3 regions of the Rhizobium sp. P1_C7 genome follow, and region 1 is predicted to be linked to each of the others. Evidence: riboswitches for the same ligand, from Rfam matches in the RefSeq annotation. Region 1 holds a riboswitch; each other region holds the start of a gene.
What was found. A riboswitch is a leader RNA that binds a small molecule or an ion and turns the genes downstream of it on or off. The one in region 1 is predicted to bind thiamine pyrophosphate.
Positions count from the first base shown of each region.

Region 2: linked by a shared signal. The riboswitch ahead of thiB (thiamine ABC transporter substrate binding subunit) and the one ahead of thiM (hydroxyethylthiazole kinase) in region 1 are both predicted to bind thiamine pyrophosphate.
Region 3: linked by a shared signal. The riboswitch ahead of thiC (phosphomethylpyrimidine synthase ThiC) and the one ahead of thiM (hydroxyethylthiazole kinase) in region 1 are both predicted to bind thiamine pyrophosphate.

Region 1 covers NZ_JBFUAL010000013.1:21,582-32,190, reverse strand. The annotation lists gene AC1D2R_RS20340 (ROK family protein) at 1-177, opposite strand, end outside; gene AC1D2R_RS20335 (ABC transporter substrate-binding protein) at 389-1,699, shown strand; gene AC1D2R_RS20330 (carbohydrate ABC transporter permease) at 1,766-2,704, shown strand; gene AC1D2R_RS20325 (carbohydrate ABC transporter permease) at 2,697-3,545, shown strand; gene AC1D2R_RS20320 (3-oxoacyl-ACP reductase) at 3,562-4,326, opposite strand; gene thiD (bifunctional hydroxymethylpyrimidine kinase/phosphomethylpyrimidine kinase) at 4,323-5,144, opposite strand; gene thiE (thiamine phosphate synthase) at 5,141-5,776, opposite strand; gene thiM (hydroxyethylthiazole kinase) at 5,773-6,576, opposite strand; TPP riboswitch at 6,626-6,722, opposite strand; gene AC1D2R_RS20300 (MFS transporter) at 6,825-8,225, opposite strand; gene AC1D2R_RS20295 (LysR family transcriptional regulator) at 8,344-9,303, shown strand; gene AC1D2R_RS20290 (Lrp/AsnC family transcriptional regulator) at 9,326-9,796, opposite strand; gene putA (trifunctional transcriptional regulator/proline dehydrogenase/L-glutamate gamma-semialdehyde dehydrogenase) at 9,915-10,609, shown strand, end outside.
Region 2 covers NZ_JBFUAL010000006.1:175,105-185,713, forward strand. The annotation lists gene AC1D2R_RS11520 (M48 family metalloprotease) at 1-1,423, opposite strand, end outside; gene AC1D2R_RS11525 (thiamine ABC transporter ATP-binding protein) at 1,665-2,381, opposite strand; gene thiP (thiamine/thiamine pyrophosphate ABC transporter permease ThiP) at 2,374-4,008, opposite strand; gene thiB (thiamine ABC transporter substrate binding subunit) at 4,008-4,991, opposite strand; TPP riboswitch at 5,076-5,192, opposite strand; gene AC1D2R_RS11540 (MDR family MFS transporter) at 5,253-6,788, opposite strand; gene AC1D2R_RS11545 (MarR family winged helix-turn-helix transcriptional regulator) at 6,910-7,440, shown strand; gene AC1D2R_RS11550 (thiamine diphosphokinase) at 7,482-8,138, shown strand; gene AC1D2R_RS11555 (ABC-F family ATP-binding cassette domain-containing protein) at 8,142-9,965, shown strand; gene AC1D2R_RS11560 (DUF5666 domain-containing protein) at 10,105-10,609, shown strand, end outside.
Region 3 covers NZ_JBFUAL010000006.1:134,093-144,701, forward strand. The annotation lists gene AC1D2R_RS11330 (ubiquinone biosynthesis hydroxylase) at 1-729, shown strand, start outside; gene AC1D2R_RS11335 (Trm112 family protein) at 726-914, opposite strand; gene AC1D2R_RS11340 (LON peptidase substrate-binding domain-containing protein) at 925-1,596, opposite strand; gene trxA (thioredoxin) at 1,697-2,662, opposite strand; gene AC1D2R_RS11350 (prolyl-tRNA synthetase associated domain-containing protein) at 2,716-3,225, opposite strand; tRNA gene AC1D2R_RS11355 (tRNA-Gly) at 3,482-3,556, shown strand; TPP riboswitch at 4,498-4,609, shown strand; gene thiC (phosphomethylpyrimidine synthase ThiC) at 4,702-6,528, shown strand; gene thiO (glycine oxidase ThiO) at 6,530-7,519, shown strand; gene thiS (sulfur carrier protein ThiS) at 7,516-7,713, shown strand; gene AC1D2R_RS11375 (thiazole synthase) at 7,717-8,490, shown strand; gene AC1D2R_RS11380 (thiamine phosphate synthase) at 8,487-9,104, shown strand; gene AC1D2R_RS11385 (glucoamylase family protein) at 9,242-10,570, shown strand; gene AC1D2R_RS11390 (ABC transporter ATP-binding protein) at 10,571-10,609, opposite strand, start outside.

The DNA.
Region 1 (10,609 bases):
ACGCGGCAGGATCAGCCCGTCGTCGAGCAGCGAGGCGGTGATGGCCGAAACCGTCGTCGTCGACAGCTGCGTGCGCTCGCTCATCTCGACGCGCGATATCGGCCCATGCCGACGGATCGTATCCAGCACGTTCAAGCGATTGATCGCGCGCATCAATTCCGGATCTGCGGTCTTCATGAGGTCTGGCCGGGCTCTTCCTGCGTTTGTCGAAACAGGCAATTAATTTCAACGGTATGCGAATTAAATAGCGCGAGTCAGCGCACCTCTGTCAAGGCAAATCTATCAATTTCAACGTGGGGAGTTGACATTCCGGCAAACCTCCCGATGATTTAATCCGCATAAGGGAAAAAATTGAAGAGGACGGTTTTTCCCTTGAGGAGGAGAACCTATGTTTGATCATCTAAGGGCGAAAGCCCTGTTTCGCAGTCGTTTCATCGCCCGCTCCGCTGCCACCGGACTGGCGCTTCTGATTGCCGCCGGCAGTGCCGCGGCCGATACCACCGTGAAGTGGCTGCATCTTGAGCTCGATCCGAACTATGTGGCGATTTGGCGAAAGATAGCCGACAAATACCAGGCCGAGCATCCCGGCGTGAAGATCGAAATGCAATTCCTGGAAAACGAGGCCTTCAAGGCGAAGCTTCCGACCTTGCTGCAGTCGAGCGATGCCCCGGATTTCTTCTACAGCTGGGGTGGCGGCGTGCTGAAGCAGCAGCTTGCCACCGGCACGCTCATGGATCTGACCGAGGCGATGAATGCCAAGGACGGCGCCTGGGTGAAGACCTATAACCCGGCGGCGATCAAGGGGCTTTCCTATGACGGAAAGATTGGCGCGGTTCCGCTCAAGATGGGCACCGTTTCCTTCTTCTACAACAAGGCACTGTTCGCCAAGGCCGGCGTCGATGCCGCCAGCATCAAGTCCTGGGACGATTATCTGGGGGCCGTGAAGAAGCTCAAGGATGCCGGCATCGTGCCGATCGCCGGCGGTGGCGGGGAGAAGTGGCCGATCCACTTCTACTGGAGCTATCTGGTGATGCGCAACGGCGGCCAGAAGGTCTTCGATGCAGCCAAGACCGGCGAGGGGGAAGGTTTCAACGACCCGGCGATCATCAAGGCCGGAGAGCAGCTTGCCGAGCTCGGCAAGCTGGAGCCGTTCCAGCCGGGCTATCTCGGTGCAACCTGGCCGCAAACGCTCGGTGTCTTCGGTGACGGCAAGGCCGCGATGATCCTGGCCTTCGAAAACACCGCGGCCAACCAGCGCACGAATGCCGGCGACGGCAAAGGGCTCGATCCCGACAATATCGGCCGCTTTGCGTTCCCGGCCGTGACCGGTGGCGCAGGTGCGGTGACCGACACGCTCGGCGGATTGAACGGCTGGGCGGTGACGAAGAAAGCGCCGCCCGAAACGCTCGACTTCCTCGCCTATCTGACCAATGCGGAAAACGAGCGCGCCATGGCAAAGGCCGGCATGATCATTCCTGTCGCGGTCGAAGCGCTCGATGGCGTAACGAACCCGTTGCTGCACGAGTCGGCCGAGCAGCTGGCGCACTCCACCTGGCATCAGAATTTCTTCGACCAGGATCTGGGGCCCTCCGTCGGCCGCGTCGTCAACGACGTGTCTGTGGCGATCGTCTCGGGGCAGATGAGCCCGTCGGACGGCGCCCAACAGATCCAGGATGCTTTCGAGCAGGACCAGCTTTAACGAAGATCATCGCGGCGCGGGCCTTGCCCGCGCCGCTATTTTCATTTCCAGCGAGGCTGGCATGCCATGACCCATATCAGCGTAGCGACTGCTGTTCGTCCGCGCACGACACCCGCATCGTCCGTTCGGCGCAAGGATCCGGCTGTCTCCGGACGACTGCCCGTGCTTCTCCTGTTTTTGCCGCCGGCGCTGCTGCTCTTTACAATCTTCGTCATCCTGCCGATGGGGGAGGCCGCCTGGTACAGCCTCTACAAGTGGGATGGCTATGGTCTGCCGACGCAATTCGTCGGCATGAGGAATTTCGAGGTTCTGTTCAAGAACAGCGCCTTTCTTACCGCCCTGAAGAACAATGCGCTCATCATCGTCGTCTCCATCGCGATCCAGATACCGCTCGCCATCTGGCTGTCGATGATGCTGGCCCACCGCATTGCCGGCGTCGTTCTCTTCCGACTGATCTTTTTTCTGCCCTACGTTCTGGCAGAAGTGGCGGCGGGCCTGATCTGGCGCTTCGTCTATGACGGCGACTACGGCCTGTTTGCCTCCATGGCGCACCTGTTCGGGGTCGAGACCCCCTATGTGCTGGCCGACAAGGATCTCGCCATGTACGCGGTGCTGGCCGTGATCGTGTGGAAATACTTCGGCTTCCACATGATGCTGTTCATCGCCGGCCTGCAATCGCTGGACAAGAGCGTGCTCGAGGCCGCCGAGATCGACGGCGCCAGCGGCTGGCAGCGGTTCCGTTACATCACCCTTCCGTTGCTGGGTTCGACCGTGCGCCTGTCGGTATTCTTCGCCGTCGTCGGCTCGCTGCAGCTGTTCGATCTGATCATGCCGCTGACGGGCGGTGGGCCGTTCAACGCAACCCAGACGATGGTCACCTTCCTGTTCAACTTCGGGGTCACCCGCATGCAGGTCGGCCTCGGCAGCGCAGTCGGCGTTGTCCTGTTCGTGATCTGCATCACGCTCGCCTTCAGCTACAAACGGATATTCATGCGCCATGACTGATGTGGTTTCACCCGGCCGGCTGACCGCCGGTTCGAAAATCTATCTCTACGCGTCGCTGACGATCATCGCCGCAATCGTCCTCATACCGCTGTTGACGACGGCCCTGGGCGGCTTCAAGGAACTCGGCGACCTGCGCACCAACCCCTTCGGCCTGCCGGTCGAGTGGCATTTCGAGAACTACTCGGACATCCTGTTCGGCGACCGCTACTGGCGACAGATGATGAATTCGCTGATCATCGCCGTGCTCACCGTTTTCCTGACAGTATCGGTATCGGCGATGGCGGCGTTCACCTTCGCCCACGTCAAATTCTTCGGCTCGGGTTTCCTGCTCAACTATTTCCTGATCGGCCTGATGTTCCCGGCGGCCACTGCAATTCTGCCGCTGTTCATCCGCATCCGCGATCTGGGACTGCTGAACTCCTACTTTGGCGTGGTGCTGCCGCAGGTCGCGTTCGGCCTTGGCATGAGCATCCTGCTGTTCAGGAATTATTTTCGCAACCTCCCGGAAGAATTGTTCCAGGCGGCCATTGTCGACGGCTGCGGCTACATGCGCTTCTTCTGGCATATCTCGCTGCCGCTCTCGCGTCCGATCATTGCCACCGTCAGCATCATCTCATTCGTGGGCAGCTGGAACAGCTACATCCTGCCGCTGATCATGCTGAACTCGGAGGCGATGTACCCCTGGCCGCTCGGCGTCATGGTCTATCGCGGCGAATTCGGTACCGCCTGGCAGCTGGTGCTCGCCTTCATTACCCTCACCATTCTCCCGACGATCATCGTGTTCTTCCTGGCGCAGAAGCACATCATCGCGGGCTTGACCGCAGGCGCGGTCAAATCCTGACGGGTGCCTCCAGGCCTCAGCCGAAGACGAGCCCGCCGTCGACGATAAGGTTCTGACCGGTGACCGCGCGAGCCCACGGGCTCGCGAAGAAGAGAACCGCATCGGCCGCTTCCTCTGGTGTCGTTACCCGGCGAAGCGGCGTGCTTGCCGCTATCAGATCGAACACGGCTTCAGGGGTAGCGCTGCTCGCCTGCGTCATCCGCAGCAGACCGCCCGAGACCATGTTCACGGTAATACCCAGAGGGCCGAGTTCTGCCGCCGCCGTTCGCGTCAGCGACAGAAGCGCGCCCTTGGCGGCGGTATAGTCGTGGTATGGCACGACCGGATTTTGAAAGAGGTTGGTGCCGATCGTCACGATCCGTCCGAAACCGGTCGAAGCCATGGCTGAACGCGTCGCCTGGATCAAGTTCAGCGCACCTTTGACCGCGGTGTCGAGCTGCGAGGTCATGTCCTCCCACGTCAGCTCGTCAAGCTTCGGACGGGCATCGCCGTTGAAGCTGAAATCGGCAAGCGCGTTATGAATGACGGTCGTCGGCGCACCAAAGGCCTCGGTCACCTCCGCGACCATGTGCCTGACGGCCTGCCCATCGCGCACATCCGCCTTGAACGCCCTGGCGCGGTTGCCGAGGCTGGCCGCGAGCGCCTCGGCCTCCCTTCTGCTTCCTCGATAGTTGATCGCGACCTTTGCCCCTTCGCGGGCAAATGCAGTGGCGATGGCCGCTCCGAGGCCCCGGGCGGCGCCGGTGACGATGACCGTCTGCTGGCTGATTGTCGGTGTCATTGCCCGTATCCTTCTTTTGCCTTCCAAACCTCGTGGAAATGGTGGACGGGGCCGTGGCCTTTACCGACGTCGAGCCTATCGGCATGCGCGACGGCAGAGACGAGATAGGATTTCGCGTCCATCACTGCTTGAAACAGCGTTGCTCCTCTGGCCAGTTCGGCAGCCAGCGCGGCCGACAGCGTACAGCCTGTCCCATGGGTGTTTGCAGTCGCAATCCGGGCAGCCTCGAACCAGCTCAGCCCACCGGACGTTGCGAGCACATCTGGGCTCTCATCGCCGACGAGATGGCCGCCCTTGACGAGGAGCGCCGCCGGTCCGAGCGCGCGCAGCCGCTGCGCCTGATCCGCCATCTGCTGGCGGTTTTCCGCTGCTGCTTCATGAAGAAGTGCACCTGCTTCCGGCAGATTCGGCGTCAATAGCGTTGCCAGCGGCAAAAGCCGGTGCGTCAGGGCGTCGACGGCCGCCGGATCCAGAAGGTTGGCGCCGCCCTTGGCGACCATAACAGGATCAAGCACGATCGGAATTCCCCTGTGTGGGTGGAGCGCGTCTGCCACCGCAGCGGCAATCTCGGCATTGGCAATCATGCCGATCTTGACGGCATCGACACGCACATCGGCAAAGACTGCTCTGATCTGATCAGCCACGAAGGCGTCGGGGACAAGATGAACGCCGGAAACACCCTGCGTGTTCTGCGCCGTCAGCGCCGTCAGCACTGCCATGCCGTAGACCCCCCGGGCGGCGAATGTCTTGAGGTCGGCCTGGATGCCGGCACCGCCAGATGGGTCGGATCCTGCGATGGAGAGGACATTGCGGATCATCTTGCTCCCTCTCTGATGAGGTCGATGAAGCCGCGGGCTGCAGCTTCCGGATCGGGGGTGCCGCAGATCGCCGAGACGACAGCCAGCCCGTCGGCTCCGGCTGCGAAGACGTCACGGACATGCCCGGCCTTGAGCCCGCCAATGGCAACGGCCGGCACGGGGCAGACCTCGACGAGGCGCGCCAGACCGGCAATGCCGATCGGCTGCTTGTGGTCGGGTTTGGTCGGCGTCGCGAAAACCGGGCCAATGCCGGCGTAGTTGACGAGCTCCGGGTCGACTGAAGCCGCGAGCGCCTCCGTCTCGACGGAGAGGCCGAGGATCATCTCGGTGCCGATCCGTTGGCGTGCCGCGTATGCGCCCGTGTCGTCCTGGCCGATGTGAAGCCCGTCAGCACCAATGGCGATTGCCGCTTCCACGTCATCGTTGATGACGACAAGCGCGCCGGTGCCTGCAAGTGCTGCCTTCAGAGCCCGGCCCGTCTCTATTGTCCGCGCCGTGTCCGCATGCTTGTCGCGCAGTTGGACGACGGTCGCTCCGCCGGCAACGGCCGCGCGGGCGGTCTCGACCATGCCGCGGTCGGCGCACAGATCAGGGTCGAGCACGAGGTAAAGCGAGAGATCGAGGCGCGTCATGCCGTGCGGATCCTTGCATGGCGATCCAGGAAAGCGCCGTCGACCGTGGCGAGGCTGTCGAGGAACCGCCACGAAAACGAGCCGGGCCCATCCGCCTTTCGAGCCGCCTCCTCGCCGGCAACGGCAAAGGTCGCGAGCGCTGCGACGGTTGCGTCGAAAGGAGCACGCGGACATGTCGCGGCAAAGGCGCCAACCAGGCAGGTGAGAGAGCATCCGAGTGCCGTTATCTGCGGCATCAGCGGCGAGCCACCGTCGATGCGAACAGCTCTTTGGCCATCGGTGATGAAGTCGGTCGCCCCGGTGACGGCAACAACCGTCCCATGGGTGCTGGCAAGGTGCCGGGCCGAGGTTTCGGCGTGCTCGACGGCATCGCGACTGTCAACGCCGTGGCCACGGCTCGCTTCACCTGACAAGGCAATGATCTCGGACGCGTTTGCGCGGATGATGGTGGGACGCAATTCAAGCAGCGCGCCGACTGCCTCCCGCCGGAAGCCGGTCGCGTAGTGGGCAACCGGATCGAGAACCCAGGGCTTGCCACTCTCGTTCGCCGCTTCTGCAGCCGCGCGCATCCCCTTCATCCACGCCGAGGAAATGGTGCCGATGTTGATGGTCAGCGCGCCGGCAATGCGGGCAAATTCGCCGGCCTCTTCCTCGGCATGCACCATGGCAGGCGAGGCGCCGACAGCCAGCAGCACATTGGCAGCGATGTTCATGGCGACGAAATTGGTGATGCATTGCACGAGCGGCGTCTGCGCTCGCATCGCGTTCAGAGCTTCACCCGGCGAGGTCTGGTCTTGCATGTTGCCCCTTTCACGCGGAGCAAGACGCAGAGACGAAACGCACGATCGCGGAAGGTCCCGAGCGACTCCCTCCGCCAGCATTATCTGGTTCAGGTTCCAAGGGTGCTTCTCAGTCCGCCTTCCGGCGAACGCCCCTGTCTCTCAATGGACCATCTTGTTGCAGGAAACACGCCGCCTGTCACTTCAAAAGTCTGTCACGACAGGAGATACCGGCCGTGACACCTTGGTCGGGCCTCGCAGCAGCCCGGCTATTCGGCTGCCTGGTAGACGTCTGCCCGGCGAGCCGATGTTCGCGGCCCCAAGGCAGCGGCAAGCGTCACCGCGACAGACAGGGTCGCAACGAAGGAGATGCCAGCAAAATACGGATCCCAGCCGAAGCCCGGTGCGGCTGCAAATACCGCCGATGCCGCGGCGAGCACGATGCCGCCGCCGATCTGGAACGAGGCGAATAGCAGCCCTGACGCCAGACCGGACTTGTCCTCCTCGACGTCCGACAGCGCTGCGACCTGTACCGAAGGATAGGTCATGGCATAGCCGACGCCGAGCGGAATCTGCGAGAGCGCCACCAGAAGCACAGGATGGATGTGACCGACCGTCGAGATCCAGAGGATATAGCTCGCCGCCTGCAACGCGACGCCTAATGTCATGAGGGCGGTTGTGCCACGGCTCTGCCCGATTGCCGCAAAGCGCGGCGCCAGTATCATCACGCAGACGCCACCGAAGGCGAAGCAGAAGCCGGTCGCAAAGGCCGACCAGCCGAAGACGTTCTGATAGTAAAGCGTCGCGATGAACTGGAAGCCGACATAGACGCCCTGGAAGAGCGCGGCGACGGCGTTGGCATGGCTGAGTTTGGCTCGACAGAAGATGGCAAGCGGCACCATCGGATCGGCATGACGCGCCTCGACGACCAGGAAGAGGCCGATCAGGACAACGGCGGCGAAAAGCGAGCTCCATGTCGGTAGCGCGTCCCAGCCCGCGGCTGCGGCGTTGGTGATACCGAAGACGAAGAGCAGGAGGCCGGGGGTGATCGTCAGGGCGCCAGCCCAATCGAACGTCGGGCGCGGGCCTTCCTTTCGCTGATCTGCAGGGAGAACGAAGGGGGCGACCGCAAGCGCAATGATGGCGACAGGCGCGCCCATAACGAGCGTTGCCCGCCAGCTGACGATGGTCGCCGCGCCGCCCAGGACCATACCGAGCACAAATCCGGTGGCCCCTGTGGAGGCAAACACCCCGAGCGCCTTTGCGCGCGCATTGCCCTCGCCGAATACGGAGAGCAGCAACGCAAGGGCGGCTGGCGCCGTGAAGGCGGCGGCAATCCCCTTCACCAGGCGTGCGGCAATCAGCGTCGGCCCACTGTCGACGAAACCGCCGGCGATACTGGCCGCAGCGAAAATACCGAGAGACCAGAGGAAGGTGCGACGATGCCCGAAGACATCGGCAACACGGCCCCCCAAGAGCAGGAAGCCTCCGTATCCAAGGACGTAGGCGCTCACCGCCCACTGCAGGGATGTGGCCTTCATGCCGAGTTCCGCCTGGATGGCGGGAAGCGCCACGCCGATGGTCGATACGTCCATGGCATCAAGGAAATTGGCAGCACAGAGCAGCAGCAGAGCCAGGCCGGCTCCGCCTTTCGGTTTGGAAATAGTCATCGGTGATCGTACCTTTCGTGCTGACGCCGCGCGAGGATCTGGCGACAGAGAAACGAGAAAATGTACACCTTCCGAACCTATTGCAAATTGATAGTACCTATGTCAGGTATTACTAGCGATGATGAATGATGTGATCCTGCGCAAGATAGACCTGAACCTGCTGCTGGCATTTTCCGTGCTGATGCAGGAACGGAACGTCAGCCGTGCCGCCGAGCGTCTTTTGCTCGGCCAGCCGGGTCTGTCGGCTGCGTTGAAGCGGTTGCGCGAGACGCTGGACGACGAGTTGTTCGTCAGGGTGGGACGAGGGCTGCAGCCGACACCAAGGGCTCTTGCGATCGCACCGGCGATAGAAGACGCACTGTCAGGCATCGAGCGGGCCATTCGTCCGCCGACGGCATTCGATCCCGCAAGCTGGCAGGGCGAATTCCGGATCGGCATGTGCGACAATCTGGAGTCGGCGTTTTTCGGCCCGTTGGTGGCGCGCCTGCGCGAACTCTCGCCCGGATCCAGACTGGTCGGCGTGGCGTCCGACAAACGCGACGCTGCGCGTATGCTCGATGAAGGCGCCTATGACTTTAGCGTGTCGGTGCATGAGGAACCCGCGTCCTGGCACATTCGTGCGCCACTCTTCAACCAGTCTTCGATCTGCGTCTTCGATCCCGAGCAGGTGAGGTTGAAGGCTCCCTTGAAGCTCGAGGACTTCGTCAAGACGCCGCACGTGACCGTGTCTTTCGAAGGCAACAGCGCCAACAACCTCGATGTCGCACTTGGCCGCGTCGGTCTGCGCCGTCAGGTGGTTGCGACCGTACCGCGCTTTTCGGCCCTGCCGACGGCGCTAAGGGCAATGCCGGCCATCGCGACGATTCCGGAATCGATTGCCCGATGCATGGCGCAACTCCATGGACTTTCGATCTCGGTGCCGCCGCTCGACCTGCCCGCAGACCCGGTCACCATGCTCTATCGGCGCGTCGACCGTGCTGACGGCCGATCGGTATGGTTCCGCAGATTGTTTGTCGACATCGTTGTGGCGGCGCTGAAGGCTTCCGGTTGCACGTCAAGCGTTTCCCGAGCCGCTTAGTGTCCCGACTGTTCCGTCGGCCCTAAACGCCGGCTTCCTTGATCGCTTCCATGGCCACAAAGGTCGACGTGTTTGCAACAAACGGCAGGCTGGAGATCTTCTCGCCGAGAACCTGACGATAATTTGCAATGTCCGACGTCCGGATCTTGAGCAGATAATCGAAGGCGCCGGCAATCATGTGGCATTCCTCGACCTCCTGCAGCTTCCTGACCGCGATGTTGAAGGCGTTCAGGGCATTCTCACGCGTATCGGAAAGCTTGACCTCGGTGAAGGCAACATGGTTCCTGCCGAGCTTGTTGACGTCGATGATGGCGCGAAAGCCCAGGATGTAGCCATCTTCAATCAGTCGCTTGAGCCTGACCTGGCAAGGGGTATTGGAGAGTCCGACGCGCTTTGCAAGGTCCGTCACCGACATCCGGCCATCAGCCATCAGCGCTTCGATTATCCTATGGTCGAATTGGTCGATTTCTCTGCCGTGGCTTGAAGTAATCACGATAATTCCCTCGGGAATGATAAATCAATGGCGAAATACAGATTTGTGAGCCACAAATCAAGTGAAATTGACCTTTTGAAATCTGCTAGTTTGTCCGCCTGTCCCGATAGGAGCTGATATGACGATCATCAATGGCGCGGTAGCGGCTGAGGCCACCATAAAGCAGGCAGATGGCGCTGCAAATCCCTTTGACGGGTTTGCACCGGCCATCCGCCCTCAGAGCAATCTGAGGCAGGCGATCACGGCAGCCTATCGCACGCCTGAAACCGTGTGCGTTCCCCGCCTCGTCGATGCCGCAGTTCTTCCCGATCAGATCCGGCAAGCCGCCGCAAAAACTGCCCGCAAGCTGATCGAAGCGCTACGCGCCAAGCACAAGGGCACAGGAGTGGAAGGTCTTGTGCACGAATACTCGCTTTCCAGCCAGGAGGGCGTGGCGCTGATGTGCCTTGCCGAGGCTCTGCTGCGCATTCCCGACGCCGCAACGCGTGACGCACTGATCCGCGACAAGGTCTCCGAGGGCGACTGGAAAGCCCATCTCGGCGGTGGTCGCTCGCTCTTCGTCAATGCCGCAACCTGGGGCCTCGTGGTTACCGGCAAGCTGACATCGACGGTCAACGATCGCAGCCTGTCTGCGGCTCTCACGCGGCTGATCGCGCGCTGCGGCGAGCCGGTCATTCGCCGGGGCGTCGACATGGCGATGCGCATGATGGGCGAGCAGTTCGTCACCGGCGAGACCATCGACGAAGCGCTGCAGCGTGCCAGGACGCTCGAGCAGCGCGGTTTCCGATACTCCTATGACATGCTCGGCGAAGC
Region 2 (10,609 bases), on a different contig from region 1:
TGATGTTCTCACCCGCACGCACAGTAACGACCCTGACCCGCAGCGGCTTCAGCGACGCAGCCTCTTCCGGCGTCATACGCCGGAAGCTCGCCCGCAGGACGTCGGCAGTTTGCTGCAGGCTCTGGCTGCCCTTCGGTACTGCCGTCAGGAAACGGAAGATTTGAGCATTGTTACGCACGACGGTCACGTCGAAGTCCCAACGGTCCGCACTCGCGCGCGCCGTGACCGCTTCCATGCCGTTGACGGTGATTTGCCGAATAGTTGACGGATCGAGGCCGGTGACCCAGCCGCTGGAAATATAATTCGTCAGCGATTGGTTCTGGTTGTCGGCAACACCGTCAAAGCGGATCGCGACATCGCCTGGTCCGGTCGCCATCACGGCTTCGACCTTGTTGTCGATCTTGAAATCGGGCGGCACGTCAAAACGGATTCCAAGACCACCATGCAGGAAGGTCTGGCCGCGAACATAGCCTTCCTCGGGGCTGTCGCCGTAGAGAAGTCCGTCAATGCCATCAAGGTAGTAATCGCGGCCCGTGTCGCCGACCTTACCCTGCTGTCCGAACGCCCGCGCGTGGTCGCGCGCAAGCTCGATGCGCTGCGCCGAGTTCGGGTGGCTTGACAGGAAGTCCAGGCTTTGGTCGGCATCGGGATCGACCGACATGAAGCGGCTGTATCCAGCCATGGAGTCGAGGAACCGGGCGGCGGCATAGGGATCGTAACCTGCCTCGCCGAGCATCCGCACACCGATCACATCCGCCTGCAGTTCCTGCTGTCTGGAGAAGGCCGCCAGACGCAGCTTGCCGCGCGCCAGTGCCTGCTTGCCGGCAATATCACTCGACAGCACTTCGGCAACGACGCGGCTGGCGATGACTTCCGCCTCTTCGCGCTTCTGCCGCTCGATCCCATGATTGGCAGTGACATGGCCCATTTCATGGGACAGCACAGCCGCCACTTCCGAGGCGTCGTTGGCGAGCGCGAGCAGACCCCTGGTCACGTAGAGATAGCCGCCCGGCAGGGCGAAGGCGTTGATCGCCGGAGAATTCAGGATGGTAATGCGATAGGATTGGCTGGGGTTTTCCGATACAGCCGTCAGCGCACCAGCAATGCGTGCAACCAACCGCTCCGTCTTAGCGTCCTTGTACTCGCCCCCGTAGCTCGCAACGATGCGTGGATGCTCGCGCGCACCCATTGCTGCACGTGGATCATTCTTCTGAACCTCGTCGACGATCTGTGGATTGGACGAAGGACCGACGCTCGGCTGATAGGATTGCTCGAGAGCTGACTGACAGCCATAAAGCGCAACGCTGGCAACAGAGACAAGCGACGCCCGACGGACCCAACGGAACGCTGCGAAGAACACATCACTGGAAGGCGCGGCCACTTTCCACGTCGTCATGCTGTCCAGTCTGGCTCTCCAAGTCATCGTACGTTCCAACCGGCTCGCTGTCTTTACGATCCGATCGTCTTTTTTAGGGTTCAACAGGCGTCCACCCCCGTTTTTGCAGTGCAAAATACCGGGCGCAAGTCTTTGCTGTAACTGATTTCCGCATCGGTTGCATAGCGAGACTCTGCTTAAATGTGGCGCCGTTGTATTTTAACAAGCGTAACGTGGTTAGGAGTTTCTTGGGTCGCTTCAAATTATGGCGAAAGTGCCGTTACTCTGCCTACATTTGTAAACTGCGCAGAAATTGACGCAAACCGGGATGCTCATCCTCCGCCAGGAACCCTGCAATCTGAGCGCTAACGGCGACCCGGCCGTGCTCGATGAAAACAGCATGGTCCGCAATCTGGCGAACCTCGTCCGGATCATGCGATACCATGACCACGGTGTTCCCGGTATCCCGATGCATTTCCAGAAGCAACGCTGCCATATCGTTGCGCAGGCTGGGGTCGAGCGCTGCAAAGGGTTCGTCGAGCAGCAGCACCGGCCGCCTGCGAACAAGCGCGCGAGCAAAGGCAACGCGCTGGCGCTCCCCGCCGGAAAGCGTCGCCGGCATCCGCATCTCGAAACCGCGGAGGCCGACCTTTTCCAATGCCGAAACGATCGACGACCGATCGGCCAGCGAAAGTTTCATGGCCGGATCGATACCGAGCCCGACATTGGTGAAAACATCGAGATGCGCAAACAGGTTGTTGTCCTGAAAGACAAGCGAAACCGGCCGGCCGGCCGGATGCACAGCGCTGACGTCATGTCCCGCGATTAGGATCCGCCCTTGCGTCGGGACCTCGAAGCCGGCGAGCAAATTGAGAAATGTCGACTTTCCTGCCCCGGAGGCGCCCGTCACCGCAATGACGGCCACCGCCGGCAATTCGCAATCGAAGAAAAACTCGTGCCCACCCAACCGTAGGCCGACATTTTGCATTTCGATTCCATCAGCCATGCGACGCAGCCTCCCTGGGGGACCGACCCATCGTGCCTGCAATCGTCAGAAGGAGACAGATGACCCCGAGGATCAGCGCCAGTCCGTCGGCATCGTTCGTTCGATAGCTGCCCATGCGGCTGTAGACCAGCCAGGGGAGCGTCACGAAACTGTCCGAGCCGAACAGTGCGACGGCGCCGAGATCACCCAGCGACAGCGCCATGGCGAACGACAGCGCAGTGAGAACCGGCTTGGACAGCGCCGGCCAATCGATCAGGCGGAAACGGGCAAGGCCGGAGATGCCAAGGCTGGCGCGCAACCGTTGCGTCCGCCGTTGATGAATGGAGTAGGCCGGCTCGAGCACCCGCATCACAAATGGCAGAGACATCAGTGCATTGATGATGACAATGAGGGCCGGCGCACAGGTGCCGGCATCGCCGATGCTCCTCAGCGCCATGAACCAGCCCGTCGCAAGGACAATCGGCGGAACGAGCAACACCAGCGAAGAGGCGCTTCCCATCGCCGCGAAGAACGCACGGTCGCCTCGGCCCTTTTTCCTCTCCAGAGAGATCGTATGGCGTGCACGCACGAGGGCGCCCGAAAGGGCGAGCGACACAAGGGCAGCAGAAAGCGAAATTGCAACACTGGTGAGAGCCGCTTGCCAGAAGATCGGCTCCGCGATCAGTTTCATCGGATTGGCGCGAAGACCTGCGACCACGATGGACATCAGAGGCAAGCCTAGGAAAAACACGGTGAGCACCAACACGCCGCTATCGACGAGGCGGGCGCCAAGCAGCGCTCCATCAGGTCTTCGTACGGCTTTGCCCGATGTCAGCCCGTCATCGCCCGCCGCCGGAAAAAGAGCAAGCACGCCGAGAACGATGGCGGTGAGCGCGATCTGCAGCAACGAAAGCGCGACGGCACGACCAGGATCGAAATCGAAACGCAGCGACTGGTAAATCGCGACCTCGATGGTCGTCGCGGCAGGTCCCCCGCCAAGGGTCAGCACCAGTGTGAAGCTCGTGGCGCAGAGCATGAAAATCAGGCCCGAAACGCCCGGGATGATGGAACGCAGTACGGGCCATTCGATGAAGCGGAAAACGGAGCCATGCCGCATGCCGAGACCGCTCGCCACGAGCCAGTATTCGCCCGGTACCCGCTCGAGAGCTGCCAGCATCAGCCGGCAAGCCAGGGGCAGATTGAAGAAGACATGCGCGAGCAGGATGCCGGTAAGTCCGTAGACGTTGATCGGCTCGGCAATGCCGGCGCTTGTCAGAACTGAATTCAGGATGCCCTGCCTACCCCATATGCCGATCAGGCCCAATGCGCCGATCAGCACCGGCAGCCCCATCGGCACGGCCATAAGGCGGATGATCCAGGTGCGGCCGGGAAAACGCGGCTGGCGCGCCAGCGCCTGCGCAATCGGAATGGCAAGGACGATGGACAGAACGGTCGATAGCAGTGCCTGCAGCAACGTAAAGCGCACGACTCTCAGTATGTAGGGGTCGAAAAGCGCCGCGGACATCGAAACCGCACCACTCGACACGAGCAGCGCAACCGTCGCCAGGCAGACGAAAAAGACGATAGCGGCGAGGCTGACCGCCCCGCCGGTTATTGCGGATCGCTTTTCGGCTGCGGTCAGCAGCATCAGTTCATGCTCATCGCAGCCAGCCACTCGCCGATCCAGGCCTTGCGGTTCTTGGCGACCTCGTCCGAGCTCATGAGAAAGGTCCTCGACGGATTGACGAGCCTACCGAAGGCGTCGGGCAGCGGCTGGGATGTTGCCGAGACGGGCATCATCCAATTGTTGGTCGGGATGGTATCCTGGAAGTCCGGCGTTACCATGAACTTCAGGAAGTCGCGCGCAAGTTCCTTGTCAGGTGCATTCTTCAGCAGGCCTGCGACTTCGATCTGGATGTAGTGTCCCTCGGAGAACGCGGCTGCCTGATAGCGATCGGTACTCTCCGCAACCATATGATAGGCCGGCGATGTCGTATAGGAGAACACCATCGGCGCTTCGCCCTTGGTGAACAGCCCATAGGCTTCCGACCAGCCGGGTGTCACCGTCAGGACTCGGCCCTTGAGCTTGGCCCAGGCTTCCGGCGCCTTGTCGCCATAGACGGATTTCACCCACAGCAGCAGGCCAAGACCCGGCGTCGAGGTGCGCGGGTCTTCAATGACGATCTTTTGCGTCGAATCGCCTTCGACCAGATCCTTCATGCTCTGCGGCGGGTTCTTGATCGTCTGCGTGTCGTAGATCACTGCGAAATGGCCATAGTCGTAAGGAACGAAGACATCGTCCCTGTAGTCACCCGGAACCTTCAAGGCGGCGGTATCGACGCCACTGGCATCGAACAGGCCAGTCGCCTTGGCTTCGGTGATGAGATTGGTGTCGAGGCCGAGTACGACGTCGGCCTTGGTGCCGGCCCCCTCGAGTTTGAGGCGCGAAAGCAGGGCCACGCCGTCAGCCACACTGACGAAATTGACGGTGCAGTTGCAGGTCTTCTCAAACGCTGCCTTCACCTTGGGGCCGGGCCCCCATTCCGACGTGAAGCTCTCGTAGGTATACACGGTCAGCGTCTTGTCGGCAGCTTTTGCCGGCGTCATCGGCAGTGCGACAAGCGTTATCATGGCGGCGGCGATGAACGAGTGGTTTTTGAATATGGGCATGGCACCTCTCCTCTAGGTTTTCTTGAAGGGGAAAAGGGCGGTGCCTGATGTCACGCGTCTAATCCCTCCGCCGGTGTTAACCGGATCAGGTTCCGCGGGTTAGCTTCTGCAAAGCCTCTCAGCCCCATGTCCGATGGACACAAGGCACCCCGTTAGAGCGGGAAAAGGTGTATCGTCGCGATCGGCGTCTGGCAAGAGGCGGCGTCCCCCGCCTCCTGCTGTTTATTCAGCCGCTTCGGCGGCCGCTGCAAGCTTCTTGATTTCCCCTGTTCGCGGCAACTGCACCGACTTCAACATCAGAGCTGCCAGAAGACCGAGGAGCGCGATCGCGCAGGAGGTCATGAACAGTGGCGTGAATGCGCTGGAATAGGCATCCGCCACGGCATGCCGGGTGGCATCCGGCAAAGCCGCCATCATCTTAGGCGTCAGCTGTTCGATGTCGGTCACACCGGGAATGGAGAGGCCCGTTCTGCCAAGCTGCGAACCAACGATCGCGCCATACATGGAAATCGCAATCGATGCCCCGCCCATGCGCGACAGTGTGACCGATCCGGTCGCTGCACCGACGTCGCGGGCGGGTGCGGCATTCTGCACGCCGATGATCGGGACCTGCTGCGCCAGGCCGACACCGATGCCGTGAAACGCCATCACGGCCCCAATCAGAAAGATCGGCGTTCCCGCGTGAACCAGAGAAAGCAGCACAAACGCGGCCGCGCTACAGGTCAGGCTTGCGACTGCTAAGGGCTTGTATCGTCCGGTGGCCGAGATGATGCGCCCGGCCGACAGGGAGCCGCACACGATGCCGCCGGTCAGAAGAACGAAGAGGCCGCCGGCTGCCGACGGTGAAAGGCCGGTCGTCGTCTGCAGGAAAAGCGCGAAATAGTTCACCATGCCGATGCCGATCGCGCCGCTCATGATCGACATGACGAGCAACAGGCCGAATGTGGAGTTGCGGAACAGCGACAGCGGAATGATCGGTTCGGCCGCGCGGCGCTCGACGAGGACCCATGCGACGGCACAGACGACACCGAAGGCAACGATCCACAGGTTTTGCGGGGAGATGAGCGAGCCGAAGAGCTGGCTGCCATCGGCCGCAAGCACCACGCATGTCGTGGTCAGGGCAAGCAGGAGCGCGCCCGCATAATCGATCTTCGGACGCCGGTTCGGCTTGCGGTAGGGAAGCATGAAGGCAAGTCCGGCCAGCACGACAAAGCCGATCGGCACATTGACTAGGAAGATCGAGCGCCAGCCGAAAAGGTCGCTCATCGTACCGCCGAGAACGGGGCCAATGGCGCCTGAGGCCATCAGCACGAGGCTCGAATAGCTCTGGTAGCGCGCACGTTCGCGCGGCTCGAACAGGTCGGCGTTGACCGCGAAAATGGACACCATGATGCCGCCGCCGCCAAGTCCTTGCAGGACGCGAGCGGCAATCAGAGTATTCATGGAGACGGCCAGACCACAGACGGCAGACCCGACAGTAAAGATCATGATCGCCGCCATCATCACATACTTGCGGCCGAAGAGGTCCCCGAGCTTGCCATAGAGCGGCATCACCGCGCTCACCGCCAGAAGATAGGCCGAACCGATCCAGCTGAATCGCTCAAGATGACCGAACTCGCCGACAATTGTCGGCAGAGCCGTCGCGACGATCTGGTTGTCAAGCGTTGCCATGAACATAGCGGTCATCAAAAAAAGAAAGAGAACGAGCCGGCGGCGGTGATCTGTCACGAGCGGCGCCGGGGCAGTTTGCATATCCATGGGGCTTCTTATCCGAGTTGGGTCACGCCGGATTTATGTGCTATTGGCATATAATTGTCAATGTCACATTCATGACATTTGCATGTTCTCATTGCCGACGCCTTCTGCTATGATTTTCTTCATGAACGAGACCGCGACCGAATCTGCCGATATCGACCCCGCCGAGACAAGCGAAGGCGTAACGTACATCGGCCAAAGCATGACCCGCATGCGGCTCATGACGGGCCGGCGGCTGATCGGCCGGCTTGCCATACAGAGCATCGCGCCCGGCCTCGAACTTTCGCATCTCGACGTCTTGGACGCAGTCCGGCGCGCGCAGGACGCCGGCGAGGTCACGATCGGCACCATTGCCGAGATGATGCGCATCGACCCATCGCGCGCGAGCCGTGTCGTCGCCGACATGGTCAGCCGCAATGTGCTTCGTCGAAAGGCGTCCCAGGCCGATGCTCGCCGGATCGTCGTGGTCATGACGCCGCTAGGACAGAGACTGCTGTCGGAACTGAAGGCCCAGAAGCTTGCTATCGTCTCCGAAATCGTCGAGGACTGGCCAAAAGAGGATATCGACACCTTTGCGAAGCTTTTCGACAGATACATATCCGGCTTCGAGGCTGTGTTTCAGGCTCGCATGAAGGATGTGGCCGACGAAGGCTGATCTGCGCCCTTTCCCTTCCCCCCTGCTTTGCGCTATGGGCAATGCCCATGAGCCAATCCACCTTCACCATTCTTCTCGGCGGCGAGTTGCGACTGACCGATCGGCTGCGCCAGGCGGTCGCGGGCACGCGCTTCATTGCTGCCGATGGGGGAATGCGCCATGCCGCCGCTCTGGGCGCCATGCCCGAGCTCTGGGTCGGCGACTTCGATTCCACGCCTGCGGATCTTGAGAGCGCCTTTGCACATGTGCCGAAGCAACCCTACCCGGCGGCAAAGGCCTCGACCGATGGTGAGATCGCCGTATCCGAGGCCATAAAGCGCGGTGCAACTCGGCTGATTCTTGCCGGCGCACTTGCCGGCGAGCGCTCCGATCATGCGCTCCAGCATCTGATCTATGCGGTCAGCCTCGCCGAACAGGGCCTGGACGTGCTGCTGACCTCGGGCAGCGAAGAGGCCGTGCCGCTCGTCGCAGGCACGATCAGCCTTGATCTCCCGCAGGGAAGTCTCTTCTCGGTTCCCGGCTTCAGCGAGCTGCGTGGGCTGTTCATCGAGAATGCGCGCTATCCGCTGGCCGATTTCAATTTGCCGTTCGGTTCGTCACGCACCATTTCCAATGTCGCAGAGGGCGCAGTACGCTTCTCTCTTCAAAGCGGCCGCGCCATCGTGCTCGCCCGCCCCTATGATCTTTCCGGAGTCTGATTTTTGGCGCCCCCCATTCTTAAACTCGATGATATTTTCCTGAGCTTCGGAGGCGCACCGCTTCTGGCGGGTGCTGCGCTGCAAGTGGAGCCCGGAGACAAGATCTGCCTTGTTGGCCGCAATGGCTCCGGAAAGTCGACGCTGCTCAAGATCGCGGCCGGCATGGTCGAAGCACAGTCCGGCGAGGTCTTTCGCCATCCCTCATCGACTGTCCGCTATCTCGAACAGGCTCCCGATTTCGAAACCCACAAGACGGTGCAAGCGTACGCCGAGGCGGGGCTGGGGCCGGGCGACGATCCCTATCGCGTCACCTATCTGCTCTCGCATCTCGGCCTGACGGGTGAAGAAGATCCCCAAAACCTCTCCGGCGGGGAGGCCCGCCGCGCGGCACTCGCGCGCGTCCTTGCGCCAGAGCCCGATATTCTCCTTCTCGACGAGCCTACCAACCACCTCGACCTGCCGACGATCGAATGGCTGGAAGGCGAGCTGCAGAAAACCCGAAGTGCGCTCGTCCTCATCTCGCATGACCGTCGCTTCCTCGAAAAAGTCTCGACCGCGACCGTGTGGCTCGATCGCGGCACCTCGCGCCGGCTCGACAGGGGCTTTGCCCATTTCGAAGCGTGGCGCGACCAGGTGCTGGAAGCCGAGGAGCTGGAGCAGCACAAGCTCGGCAAGGCGATCGAACGCGAGGAGCACTGGCTCCGCTACGGCGTCACGGCACGGCGCAAGCGCAATATGCGCCGCCTTGGCGAACTGCAGACGATGCGGTCGAACCATCGTGGACACAAGGGTCCGCAGGGCACGGTGCAGGCAACCGTTTCCGATGCGCAGGAATCCGGCAAGCTCGTCATCGAAGCGGACAAGATCACCAAGACATTCGGCGACCGGCCGATCGTCACGCCGTTCTCGATCCGCGTCCATCGCGGCGATTGCATCGGCCTCGTTGGACCGAATGGCGTGGGAAAGACGACGTTGCTGAAAATGCTGACCGGGCAGCTCTCGCCCGATAGCGGCACAGTCAAACTCGGCACCAACCTGGAAATCGCGACGCTTGATCAGAAGCGCGATGAGCTCAACCCCGACGAAACACTCGCCCACTACCTGACGGACGGCCGCGGCGACAACCTGCTCGTCAACGGCGAGCAGCGCCATGTCACGGGCTACATGAAGGAATTCCTGTTTCAGCCCGAGCAGGCGCGCACGCCGATCAAGAACCTGTCGGGCGGAGAGCGTGCACGCCTGATGCTGGCGCGTATCATGTCGCGCCCGGCAAACCTGTTGATCCTCGACGAGCCGACGAACGATCTCGACATCGAGACCCTGGATCTGCTGCAGGAGATTGTCGCCGGCTTTCCCGGCACCGTCATTCTCGTCAGCCACGACCGCGATTTCCTCGATCGTACGGTGACATCGACAATCGCACCCGCCGCACCCGATGCGCCGGACGGACGTTGGATCGAATACGCCGGCGGTTATTCCGATATGCTGGTACAGCGCAAGGGCGCTGCCGACGAACGCAAAAGATCGGAGAAGGCGGAGAGGTCGAAGACGCCGGACGCCACACCCGTTGCTGAGGCGCCAAAAGGAAAAGGCAAGCTCTCCTTCAAGCAGAAGTTCGCGCTCGAGAACCTCCCGAAGGAGATCGCGAAGGCCGAAGCCGAAATCGCCAGGCGCGAAGAAAAGATGGCCGACCCCTCTCTCTTCAGCAAGGATCCCGCGACATTCAGCCGTCTCGCCGCCGAAATGGAGAAATTCCGCGGCAGCCTGACGAAGATGGAAGAGGAATGGCTGGAGCTCGAAATGCTGCGGGAGGAGTTGGAGGGCTAGATCAGCCCTTCCTCCGAGCGCGCCGCACGATACGCAGGCGACTCCTCACTTTTCCTTGATTCGCCAGTGTTCCAGCGCCGGGACTAATCTGACCGCGCGGTTGCAGCGCACCGACCAGACGACCGCATGGAGAAAGACCATGTCCCGCAATCTCAGCATCTCAGTGGCGACCGTCCTTGCCACCAGCGCCCTCACGATCGCATCGCAAACTGTATTCGGCGCAGACGCGCAGCGCGTGCGCGTGCGCGGCGCGATCGAAAGCCTCAGTGGCGACACGCTTGTCGTCAAGACAAGGGAGGGCACCGACCAGACGGTGTCGCTGAAACCTGAGTGGAAAGTCGGGGGCATCAAGAAGGCGTCGGTCGAAGATATCAAGCCGGGAGATTTCGTCGGCGTTGCGTCGCTGCCGAAGGCCGACGGCGGCGACGGAGCCCTCGAAGTGCTGATCTTTCCTTCGGCGATGAAAGGCACCGGCGAAGGCAGCCGCCCTTGGGACTTGAAGCCAAACAGCACCATGACCAATGCGACCGTTGCCAGGGCGGTCAAGGCGATCGACGGCCACACCATTACGCTGACTTACCAGGGCAAGGAAAAGACCATATCAATCGCTGACGATACGCCGATCGTCACCTTCACGCCCGCCG
Region 3 (10,609 bases), on a different contig from region 1:
GACGGCGTCCGCTCGCATGTCCGCGAACTGGCCGGAATCAAGACGGTGTCCTGGGATTACGGCCAATCGGGGATCGTTACGACGGTCGAGCACGAGCGCCCGCACAATGGCTGCGCCGAGGAACATTTCCTGCCCGCCGGCCCCTTCGCCATCCTGCCGCTGAAGGACAACCGCTCGTCGCTGGTCTGGACGGAACCGACCGCGGAGGCAAACCGCCTGGTCAAATCCGACGATCTTATCTTCGAGGAGGAACTGGAACGCCGCTTTGGCCACAAGCTCGGCACGCTGAGGGTCGTCGGCGACAAGCGCGCTTTTCCGCTCGGCCTCACCCTCGCACGCGCCTTCGTGGCTCCGCGTCTTGCCCTTGCCGGCGATGCGGCACACGGCATCCATCCGATTTCCGGCCAGGGACTGAATCTTGGGTTCAAGGATGTCGCAGCCCTTGCCGAAACAATCGTCGAGGCCGACAGGCTGGGTCTCGACATCGGCTCGATCAATATCTTGGAGCGCTACCAGGCTTGGCGCCGCTTCGACACCTTCCGCATGGGGGTGACGACCGACGTACTGAACAGGCTGTTTTCCAACGATCTTGCGCCGATCCGGATTGCCCGCGACCTCGGCCTCGGCATCGTCGACCGGCTGCCCGGCCTCAAATCCTTCTTCATTGGACAGGCCGCCGGCACGACGGCGAAAGACAATCCACGCCTGCTTGCCGGCCAAGCAATCTAATCGTCCAGCTCCCGCGCCTCCGACACCAACATGATCGGGATGCCGTCGCGGATCGGGTAGGCCAGACGCGCCTTTTCCGACACCAGCTCGCTATGATCGCGGTCGTAGGTAAGCCTACCCTTGGTCAGGGGACAGACCAGCAGTTCCAGAAGCTTCGGATCAACGCGGCTGAGTTTTTCGTCCATGTGTCCGCCTTTACTGCAGCACCGTGTCGGAGTCACCGAAGACGCGCGCAAGCACGATTTCGGTGATTGCGATAAGCGTTTCGGCTCGCGTCTTCAGGTCGGGCGCTTCGAGCAAAGCCTGCTTCTCGGCCGGCCCGAAGGGCGACATCATGGCAAGCGAGTTGACCAGCGTCAGATTGCTGGCACGCTCCACGCTCTCCCAGTCGGCCTCGAGCTTGTTGGCGTCGAGATAGGCTTTGAACGCGGCAAGAAGCGCTACTCGATCGACGGCATCTTCCTCGTCACGCGCCGAAAGATCGGCGATGAAAGGCGCGATGCGGAATGTGCGGAACGGCTGATGCGTTTCCTTCTGTTCCAGCAGACGGAAACGGCAGATGCCGGTGAGCGAGACGATGTAGCGGCCGTCGCCTGTTTCCGCAAACGAGGTGATACGGCCGAGGCAGCCGACTGAAGCCAGATTGGCATCGCCATGCTTATCCTCCGTATCTCCAAGCGCAGGCTGCACCATGCCGATCAGCCGGTTGCCCGTAAGCGCGGCGTCGAACATCGACAGGTAGCGCGGCTCGAAAATATTCAGCGGCAGCTGTCCTGTGGGCAGCAGAAGCGCGCCCGCCAAAGGGAAAACGGCGATCGTGTCAGGCAGATCGCCGGGTTTCAGATATCGTGCATTCCCCACTTGCATAGAGGCTGGTCCCGCATCATCGGCAAGGCGCAACGTCACGCGCCCGCACTAACGGAATGTGGGGTACGCCCTCAAAAACGCAAGGGCCATTCTCGCAAACTTAGGAGAAGAGCATCGCTGAAAGCTTGCGCCGCGCAGCAACGGTCGCCGGGTCCTTGAACCCCCACACCTCGAAGAACTGGAGGAGCTGGCGACGTGCGCCGTCGTCGTCGAACGTGCGGTCCTTGCGCATGACATAAAACAGGTGCTCGGCCGCTTCGTCGCGCCTGCCCTCGACATTGCGGATCTTCGCCAGTTTGACGCGCGCTTCGTAATCGTCGGGGTTGCGGGCCAGCTCATGCTCGAGCGCCACTGGATCCCCGAGCTTGCGGGCTTCCTCGATCTGCGCGAGCTTCTTCAGAACCGCCTGGATCCCAGCATCCTTCGCCATCTCTTCAGGAAGATCGGCGAGCGCCTCACGCGCCCGTTCGTGCTGGTTGGCGGCAATCATGCATTCCGCCATGCCGGCAAGCGCCTTGGCATTTTCAGGATCGGATTGCATGACGGCGCCGTAAAGCTGCGCCGCGCCATTGACATCGCCAGCGGCGAGAAGGCCGTCCGCTTCCTTCAAGACCGCTTCGATTTCGGCGGCTTGATCGGCACCGGCGGGACCGGCGATACGATCGATGAATTCGCGGATCTGGCTTTCCGGGACCGCGCCCATGAAGCCGTCAGCCGGCCGGCCGCCGACGAAAGCGATGACCGCCGGGATCGACTGGATACCGAGCTGGCCGGCAATCGACGGATGATCGTCGATGTTCATCTTGACGAGCTTGACGCGGCCCTGGCTCTCGTTGACCACCTTTTCAATGACAGGCGTCAGTTGCTTGCAGGGACCGCACCAGGGCGCCCAGAAATCCACCAGAACCGGCTGGTTGCGGGACTCCTCGATGACATCCTTCGTAAAGGTTGCGGTCGTCGTGTCCTTGATGTAGCCGCCTGCTGCTGGTGCCGGCGCATCGCCGTAGCTTGCCGTTGCAGACATCTGGCCAAAGGAATTGTTGTAAGGGTTGTCGTTACCGCTCATAGGTCTCTCCCGCCGCGCCGGTTAGCCGGCCTTTCTAGCGCTAAAATCGTATGTCAGGACGTCACTTTCAAGACAAGCGGCTTGTGTCCGGTCGCTTCCATGAAACGAACGAGATCACCACTTGCGATCGACGTCGTGGCGTCGTTTGAAAGCGGGTGGCAATTGATGATTTCTTCCTTCATCAGGTCCGCATCAAGCACAAACGTGACGTTGCGCCCCGAATCGTTGATCGCGCCGAAAGCCGTCACCGAACCCGGCGTCACGCCGAGATACTCCATCAGCTTCTCCGGCTTTCCGAACGACACCTTGCTTGCAGCACCGATCAGCGTATGCACCGTTTTCAGATCGACGGCGGCATGCTCCTCGACCGTCAGAAGGAAGAACTGATCCTTCTTGTCCTTGACGAACAGATTCTTCGTGTGTCCGCCGGGAATTTCGTCGCGCAGCGAGACAGATTCGGCGACTGTGAAGACCGGGGCATGCGTCTTGGTGCTGTGCTTTGCACCCAGCCCATCGAGAAAAGCGAACAAGTCGTCAGCGGTTTTCGGCATCGTTTCAGTCATTTCAGGATCCGTCGGTCTCATGGAAAGCGGTAAGGCATCCTGATTACGTCCGTCATCCTTCTTTTGCAACGCCCGCATTTGACGGTTTTCCCTGCGTTTGCGGCGTTCTTGACACTCCGATCGAGGCCGTCCGAATTTTTCTTCGAGTTTGCGTCATTTCCCTGTTGCATTTGAAAATCGTTTGGGCGATATAGCGCCCGTCGCCGCAAGGTGGCGCCCACGGTCCTCACAACTACCCCGGACCGATGTGGATTGAGCGGGTGTAGCTCAGGGGTAGAGCACAACCTTGCCAAGGTTGGGGTCGAGGGTTCGAATCCCTTCGCCCGCTCCAGTTATCTTATGAAGATCAATACGTTACCCATCGGCCGCCGCAAGGCGGCTTCATTGCGTGAATTCAGTTTCGCCACCGTGGTCCCCTCGGGCATGGGAAGCGTGTCGAGGGTTCGAATTCACCATCTCCGCCAACCCCACCTTATTAACATATTGCTTTAACTTGTTTTTTTCGTGTTTTTGTTCGGTCGGCTGGGACTTTTGTTGGTACTTTAGATTACGTGCTACCCATGAACTTGCTGTTCCGATCTTCGCAATGGGTCGCTGGTTCGGGTCCTGCAAGCGGCATATCATCGCAAAACGTCACCTATCTTTCAGGTCGGGCAACTTTTCCGAAGTGTTGACAGCTGCGGCCGCCTGCCGGTGCGCTTCGATCGAGCCATCGAGGTCTGAGAATTGTTGGTACGTGCACGTCCTCACTGCTTTGTCGTCAATGAGGCGTAGATAATCCGCTTCAACGCCGCATCGAGTTCGTCATTGGTCGTGCCCGGCAGGGCGCGATCGATATACCGCCTGATAAGGGCCAGCGCGTCCTCGCTATCGTGCTCAATGGTAGCGTGCAGAAGATTGCGGATGAGCGCGTCGAGACGATCGGTCGCGTCGCCGGATGTGATAGGGTCGTTAACGGCTATGGAGCATTCTCCCTTCAGCGCGGTGGCAGGCGGTCGCGGCTGGGTTCCAGCGCCTCACGACTGGACCTGTCCCTCGCGACCGCGATCGAGCCGCAAGTCAATTTCACCACGTATATCGCAGGCCGGCGGCTCCCGGAAGCTATTGCGTTTGCCGCCGTCCGCGCCGCCGACAGCGAACTGGTCGCGCTCGAAACGGCAGGACCGAGCTCTCACCGCCTTTTTTTCAGCAGCAGCTTCCGCAAAGTGGTGTGCCGTTCGATGGCCGCAAAGCCGATGCTTGACAGCCTCGCCCCGCACGCTCTAACCTTTTGGCATTCACCAGGGGGGTCCCGGCAAGGGGCTGAGATACTGCTATCGCGCGCAGTGACCCGTTGAACCTGATCCAGTTCATACTGGCGTAGGGACGGTGCAAGCGCTCGAAAGGCTTCGGATTCACGCGTGGAATCCGAGTCGGCGTGTTTTCATCTTTCCGGCTGAGGACTGGGTCTCCAATCGCAAACTTGGAGCCTCGACCATGAATATTGTCGCAAAAAACCTCACCCCCACAGTCACCACCGGCCCGCTTCCTGCATCCCGGAAGATCTATATTCCGGGAGATATCCACACCGACATCCGCGTCCCGATGCGCGAGATCAGCGTTCACCCGACATCGGGCGAACCGCCGGTCGTGGTTTATGATTCCTCCGGTGCTTACACGATCGACGGCGCCGACATCCGCATCGAACAGGGTTTGCCAGAGCTCCGGAGCGGCTGGGTGCTTGCCCGCGGCGATGTCGAGGCCTACCAGGGCCGGCATGTACGCCCTGAGGACAACGGCTTTGCCAGCGGCGAGCGTCTGACGCCCGAATTTCCCGGGCAGCGCCAGCCGTTGCGCGCAAAGGACGGCAAGGCGGTCACCCAGCTCGCCTATGCCCGGGCCGGCATCATCACGCCGGAGATGGAGTTCATCGCCATCCGCGAGAACCTTGGCCGCAAGGCCAAGGCCGAAGCGACGATACGCGACGGCGAGAGCTTCGGCGCCCACATTCCGGACCACGTGACGCCCGAATTCGTCCGCCAGGAGGTGGCGGCGGGACGGGCGATCGTTCCCGCCAACATCAACCATCCCGAAGCCGAACCGATGATCATCGGCCGGAACTTCCTGGTGAAGATCAATGCCAATATCGGCAACTCGGCGGTTACCTCGTCGATGGCCGAAGAGGTCGAGAAAATGGTCTGGGCAGCCCGCTGGGGCGCCGATACCGTCATGGACCTGTCGACCGGCCGCAACATCCACAACATCCGCGAATGGATCATCCGCAATTCGCCGCTGCCGATCGGCACCGTTCCGCTCTACCAGGCACTGGAGAAGGTCGAGGGCATCGCCGAAAACCTGACCTGGGAGGTCTACCGCGACACGCTCATCGAACAGGCAGAACAGGGGGTCGACTACTTCACCATCCATGCCGGGGTGCGGCTCCACTATATCCCGCTGACCGTCAGCCGCGTCACAGGCATCGTCTCGCGCGGCGGCTCGATCATGGCCAAATGGTGTCTCCATCATCACCGAGAAAGCTTCCTCTACGAGCACTTTGACGAGATCTGCGACATCTGTCGCACCTACGACGTGTCCTTCTCACTCGGCGACGGCCTGCGCCCCGGCTCGATCGCGGACGCCAACGACGCGGCACAGTTTGCCGAGCTGGAAACCCTGGGTGAGCTGACGAAATTAGCCTGGGAGAAGGATTGCCAGGTGATGATCGAGGGCCCGGGCCATGTGCCGATGCACAAAATCAAGGAGAACATGGACAAGCAGCTCGCCGTCTGTGGCGAGGCACCCTTTTACACGCTCGGGCCGCTGACGACCGATATCGCACCCGGTTACGACCACATCACCTCGGGCATCGGCGCGGCGATGATCGGCTGGTTCGGCACGGCCATGCTCTGCTACGTGACGCCGAAGGAGCATCTCGGCCTTCCGGATCGCAACGACGTCAAGACAGGTGTCATAACCTACAAGATCGCCGCCCATGCCGCCGATCTTGCCAAGGGCCACCCGGCCGCCCAGCTGCGCGACGATGCGCTCTCCCGCGCTCGCTTCGAGTTCCGCTGGGAGGATCAGTTTAACCTCTCGCTCGACCCCGAAACCGCCCGCAGCTTTCATGACGAGACGCTACCGAAGGAGGCACACAAGGTCGCGCACTTCTGCTCCATGTGCGGCCCGAAATTCTGCTCCATGCGGATCTCCCACGATATCCGCGCGGAGGCGCAGAAGGAAGGGCTGGATGCAATGGCGGCGAAATACCGCGAGGGCGGTGATCTCTATATGACGATCAATGCCGCCAAACCTGCGGCAGGCTGACATGCACGTCCTTGTCAAAGGGGCCGGCGTCGCCGGCCTCACGGTCGCCCATCAACTACGCGCGCGCGGCGCCGACGTCACCGTCATGGACCCGGGGCCTGGGTTCGGTCATGCCGCATCCTGGCTCGCCGGCGGCATGCTGGCGCCTTGGTGCGAACGCGAAACTGCAGGCGAGGCCGTGCTCGCGCGTGGCATCGACGCCGCCGACCGGTGGGACGCGATCCTGCCGGGCGAGGTACGTCGCAACGGGACGCTGGTGGTCGCACCGACACGCGACCACGGTGAGCTGAAGAGCTTTGCGGGGCGAACGAACGGGTATGAGTGGCTTGAGGAAGAGCGCATCGCCTCTCTGGAACCGGCTCTTGCCGGTCGCTTCAGACATGCCCTTTTCTTTCCCCAGGAAGCTCATCTCGACCCACGGCTGGTGTTGACGTCACTACAGAAGAAACTCGCAGCAGAGGGTGTCGCTTTCATTGGCGAGCCTGCCGACGAACACGATTTTGATGAGGTCGTCGACTGCACCGGTATCGCGCGGATCAACCAGTTGCGCGGTTTGCGCGGCGTCCGTGGCGAAATGCTCTACCTCAAGACCGGCGAGGTCGAACTGGGCCGCCCCGTTCGCCTGCTGCATCCGCGTATTCCGGTCTATATCGTTCCTCGCGGCGACGGCCTTTTCATGGTCGGCGCCACGATGATCGAGACGGAATTCAACGGGCCGATCGCGGCGCGCTCGCTCATGGAATTGCTGAACGCCGCCTATGCGCTGCATCCAGCCTTTGCGGATGCAGCCGTCATGGAAACCGGCGCCGGCATCCGTCCCGCCTTCGCAGACAATTTCCCCCGCGCGACCCGTGATGGAAACGTGGTCTCGCTCAACGGCCTCTATCGCCACGGCTTCCTGCTGGCCCCGACGCTGGCTGCCGAAGCGGCCGACCTTGTCTTCTCATCACATTCAACGGCCCTGAATTCAACTGGAAGGGATGCTTCATGAAACTGATCGTCAATGGCGAACCCCAGAATATCACAGCAACGACGCTGTCCGAATTGCTGGCGCTGATGGAGTACGAGGGCGAGTGGCTGGCCACCGCCGTCAATGGCGAGCTCGTTCACCGCGAAGACCGCTCAGACCACGCGCTCAACGATGATGACAGGATCGAAATCCTATCGCCGATGCAGGGAGGGTGACCGATGCTGAAGCTCTACGAAGCCGAAGTTACCTCCCGCCTTCTCCTCGGCACCGCACGCTACCCCTCGCCCGCCATCCTCGCAGAAGCCGTCAAGCAATCGGCAACCGAGATTGTCACCGTCTCGCTGCGGCGTGAGACCGCCGGCGGACGCAACGGCGGCGCGTTCTTTGAGATGGTCCGGGCGCTCGGCGTTCGCGTCCTGCCCAATACCGCCGGATGCCACGGCGTCTCCGAGGCAGTGCTGACGGCGAAGATGGCGCGCGAGATGTTTGCCACCAACTGGATAAAGCTCGAGGTCATTGGCAACCACGATACGCTGCAGCCCGACGTCTTTGGCCTGGTCGAGGCGGCGCGCATTCTTGCAAGTGAAGGCCTCGAGGTCTTTCCCTATACGACCGACGACCTTGTGGTCGCAGAAAGGCTGCTGGAGGCGGGTTGCAAGGTCCTGATGCCCTGGTGCGCGCCGATCGGTAGTGCTGCCGGGCCGCTCAATCTCTCTGCTCTTCGCGCCATGCGCGCGCATTTCCCCGGCGTGCCCCTGATTGTCGACGCGGGTATCGGCCGTCCGTCACATGCGGCCGCTGTCATGGAACTCGGATTCGACGCAGTGCTCCTCAATACCGCCGTTGCGGGCGCTGGCGATCCCGTCGCCATGGCGGCCGCTTTCGACAGAGCGGTCCAGGCAGGAAGGCAGGCGTTTGGCGCCGGCATGCTGGAGCCGCGCGACATGGCGGTGCCTTCGACGCCGGTGATCGGAAGGGCGGTCTTCGCATGAGGCTCGATCCCTTTTACCTCATCGTCGACAGCGCCGACTGGATTGCCCGGCTGGTGCCGCTCGGCGTCAAGCTGGTGCAGCTCCGCATCAAGGACCGCACGCAGGCAGAACTGCGCGCCGAGCTCCGTGCAGCAAAGACGATCTGTGCTGCACATCGATGCCAGCTGATCGTCAACGACTACTGGCAGCTTGCCATCGAGGAGGGGTGCGACTTCCTGCATCTCGGCCAGGAGGATCTGGCCCTGGCCGATCTCCCGTCAATTCGTTCGGCCGGATTGAAGCTTGGGCTCTCGACCCATGACGATGCTGAACTAGCAACCGCGATGGCCGCAAAGCCGGACTATATCGCGCTTGGCCCGGTCTATCGGACCATACTCAAGCAGATGAGATGGGCTCCGCAGGGGCTGGAGCGCCTCAGCGCATGGAAGGCGCGCATCGGTGATATACCGCTTGTTGCTATCGGCGGTCTGAACATCGATCGCATCGAGGGCGTCTTTGCCCAGGGCGCGGACAGCGCGGCGGTGGTGACCGACATCACCTTGAACGCCAATCCAGAGAAAAGGACGAAGGAATGGCTTGCAGGCACTGCCAACTGGAGAGCCGCGCAAGCGTGATCCGACATCGGACCTAAGGAAGGTGGCGGAATGTTTGCCTGGACATCCAGTGTATCCGGTCCCTTCAAAAGGGATTGATTTGCGTTCAGCGCTTCCGCATGGTGAATCGCGGGGCAAACAATTTGGGCTTGGAGCACATGCTGCAACGGACCGAGGAAACAGACGTCGCGCTGATCGACAGACTGCAGCGGGGCGCATTCAACTATTTCCCGAAGCACTATAATCCCGACAATGGCCTTGTCGCCGATACATCCATTGCGGGCGTTCCCTGCAGCATCGCGGCGGTGGGCTTCGCGCTGTCGTCCTATACCGTTGCGGTCGAACGCGGCTGGGTGGAGCGCGCGGACGCCGTGCAACGGACCATAAAAACCCTATGCTTCTTCGCCGACGGGCATCAGGGCCGCGAGCGCCACTCGATCGGGCACCGCGGCTTCTTCTATCACTTCCTGCATATGGACACCGGCCACCGCGCCTGGAACAGCGAGCTTTCGACTATCGATACCACGCTGCTCATCGCCGGTATCCTGACATCGGCCGCCTACTTTGACCGCGAAGACGAGGCCGAAACTGAAATCCGCCGACTGGCGACCCTGATCTATGAGCGGATCGACTGGCACTGGGCGTTGAATAAGGGCCAGACCGTCTGTATGGGCTGGAAACCCGGAAGCGGCTTTCTGCGTTGGCGCTGGCAGGGCTACGATGAAGCCGTTCTGCTCTACACGCTTGCGCTTGCCTCGCCGACGCATCCGATTCCGCAGTCGAGCTACGACGCCTTCACCTCCAGCTATTCCTGGATGCTATTTGGCGATCAGCCCTATCTTTATGCAGGGCCGCTCTTCATACACCTGTTTTCGCATGCCTGGATCGATTTCCGCGGCATCCAGGACAGGCCGATGGCCGAGCGAAACTGGGACTACTTCAGCAACACGCAGACCTGTATCGCCGTTCAGCGGGATTATGCCGAACGAAATCCCGGCCATTTCGTCGGCTACAGCAAGGGCGTCTGGGGGCTTTCGGCTTGCGACGGCCCACCGCCCACGCGCAACATGCGCGGAGGCCGGCGCCCACGAGTCCTGGGTTACGCTGCCCGCGGCGCCCCTCTTGGTCCCGACGACGGTACGCTTGCTCCCTGGGCGGCACTCGCCTGTCTTCCCTATGACCGACGGGCCTCGATCGATGGATTGAGAGCGCTTCTATCGGCCTACCCGAATTTGCTCTACGAAGACCGCTTTCCCGGCGGCTTCAATCCGACGGTTAAGACCGCTCGGCCAGAAGGCTGGGTTGACGACCGTTGTGTCGGCATCGATCAGGGGCTGTTGGTGATGTCGATCGAAAACGAGCGCTCAGATTTCATCTGGAGCCTGATGCGGAGATCGCCAGTGATCCGCGGCGGCCTAAAGCGCGCAGGCTTTGCCGGCGGCTGGCTCGACGAGAGCATCGATGACGCCGAGCGCAAGACGGCCTGATCAGCGGCCGAATACGTGCGCCTTGCCGGCGATGTCGAG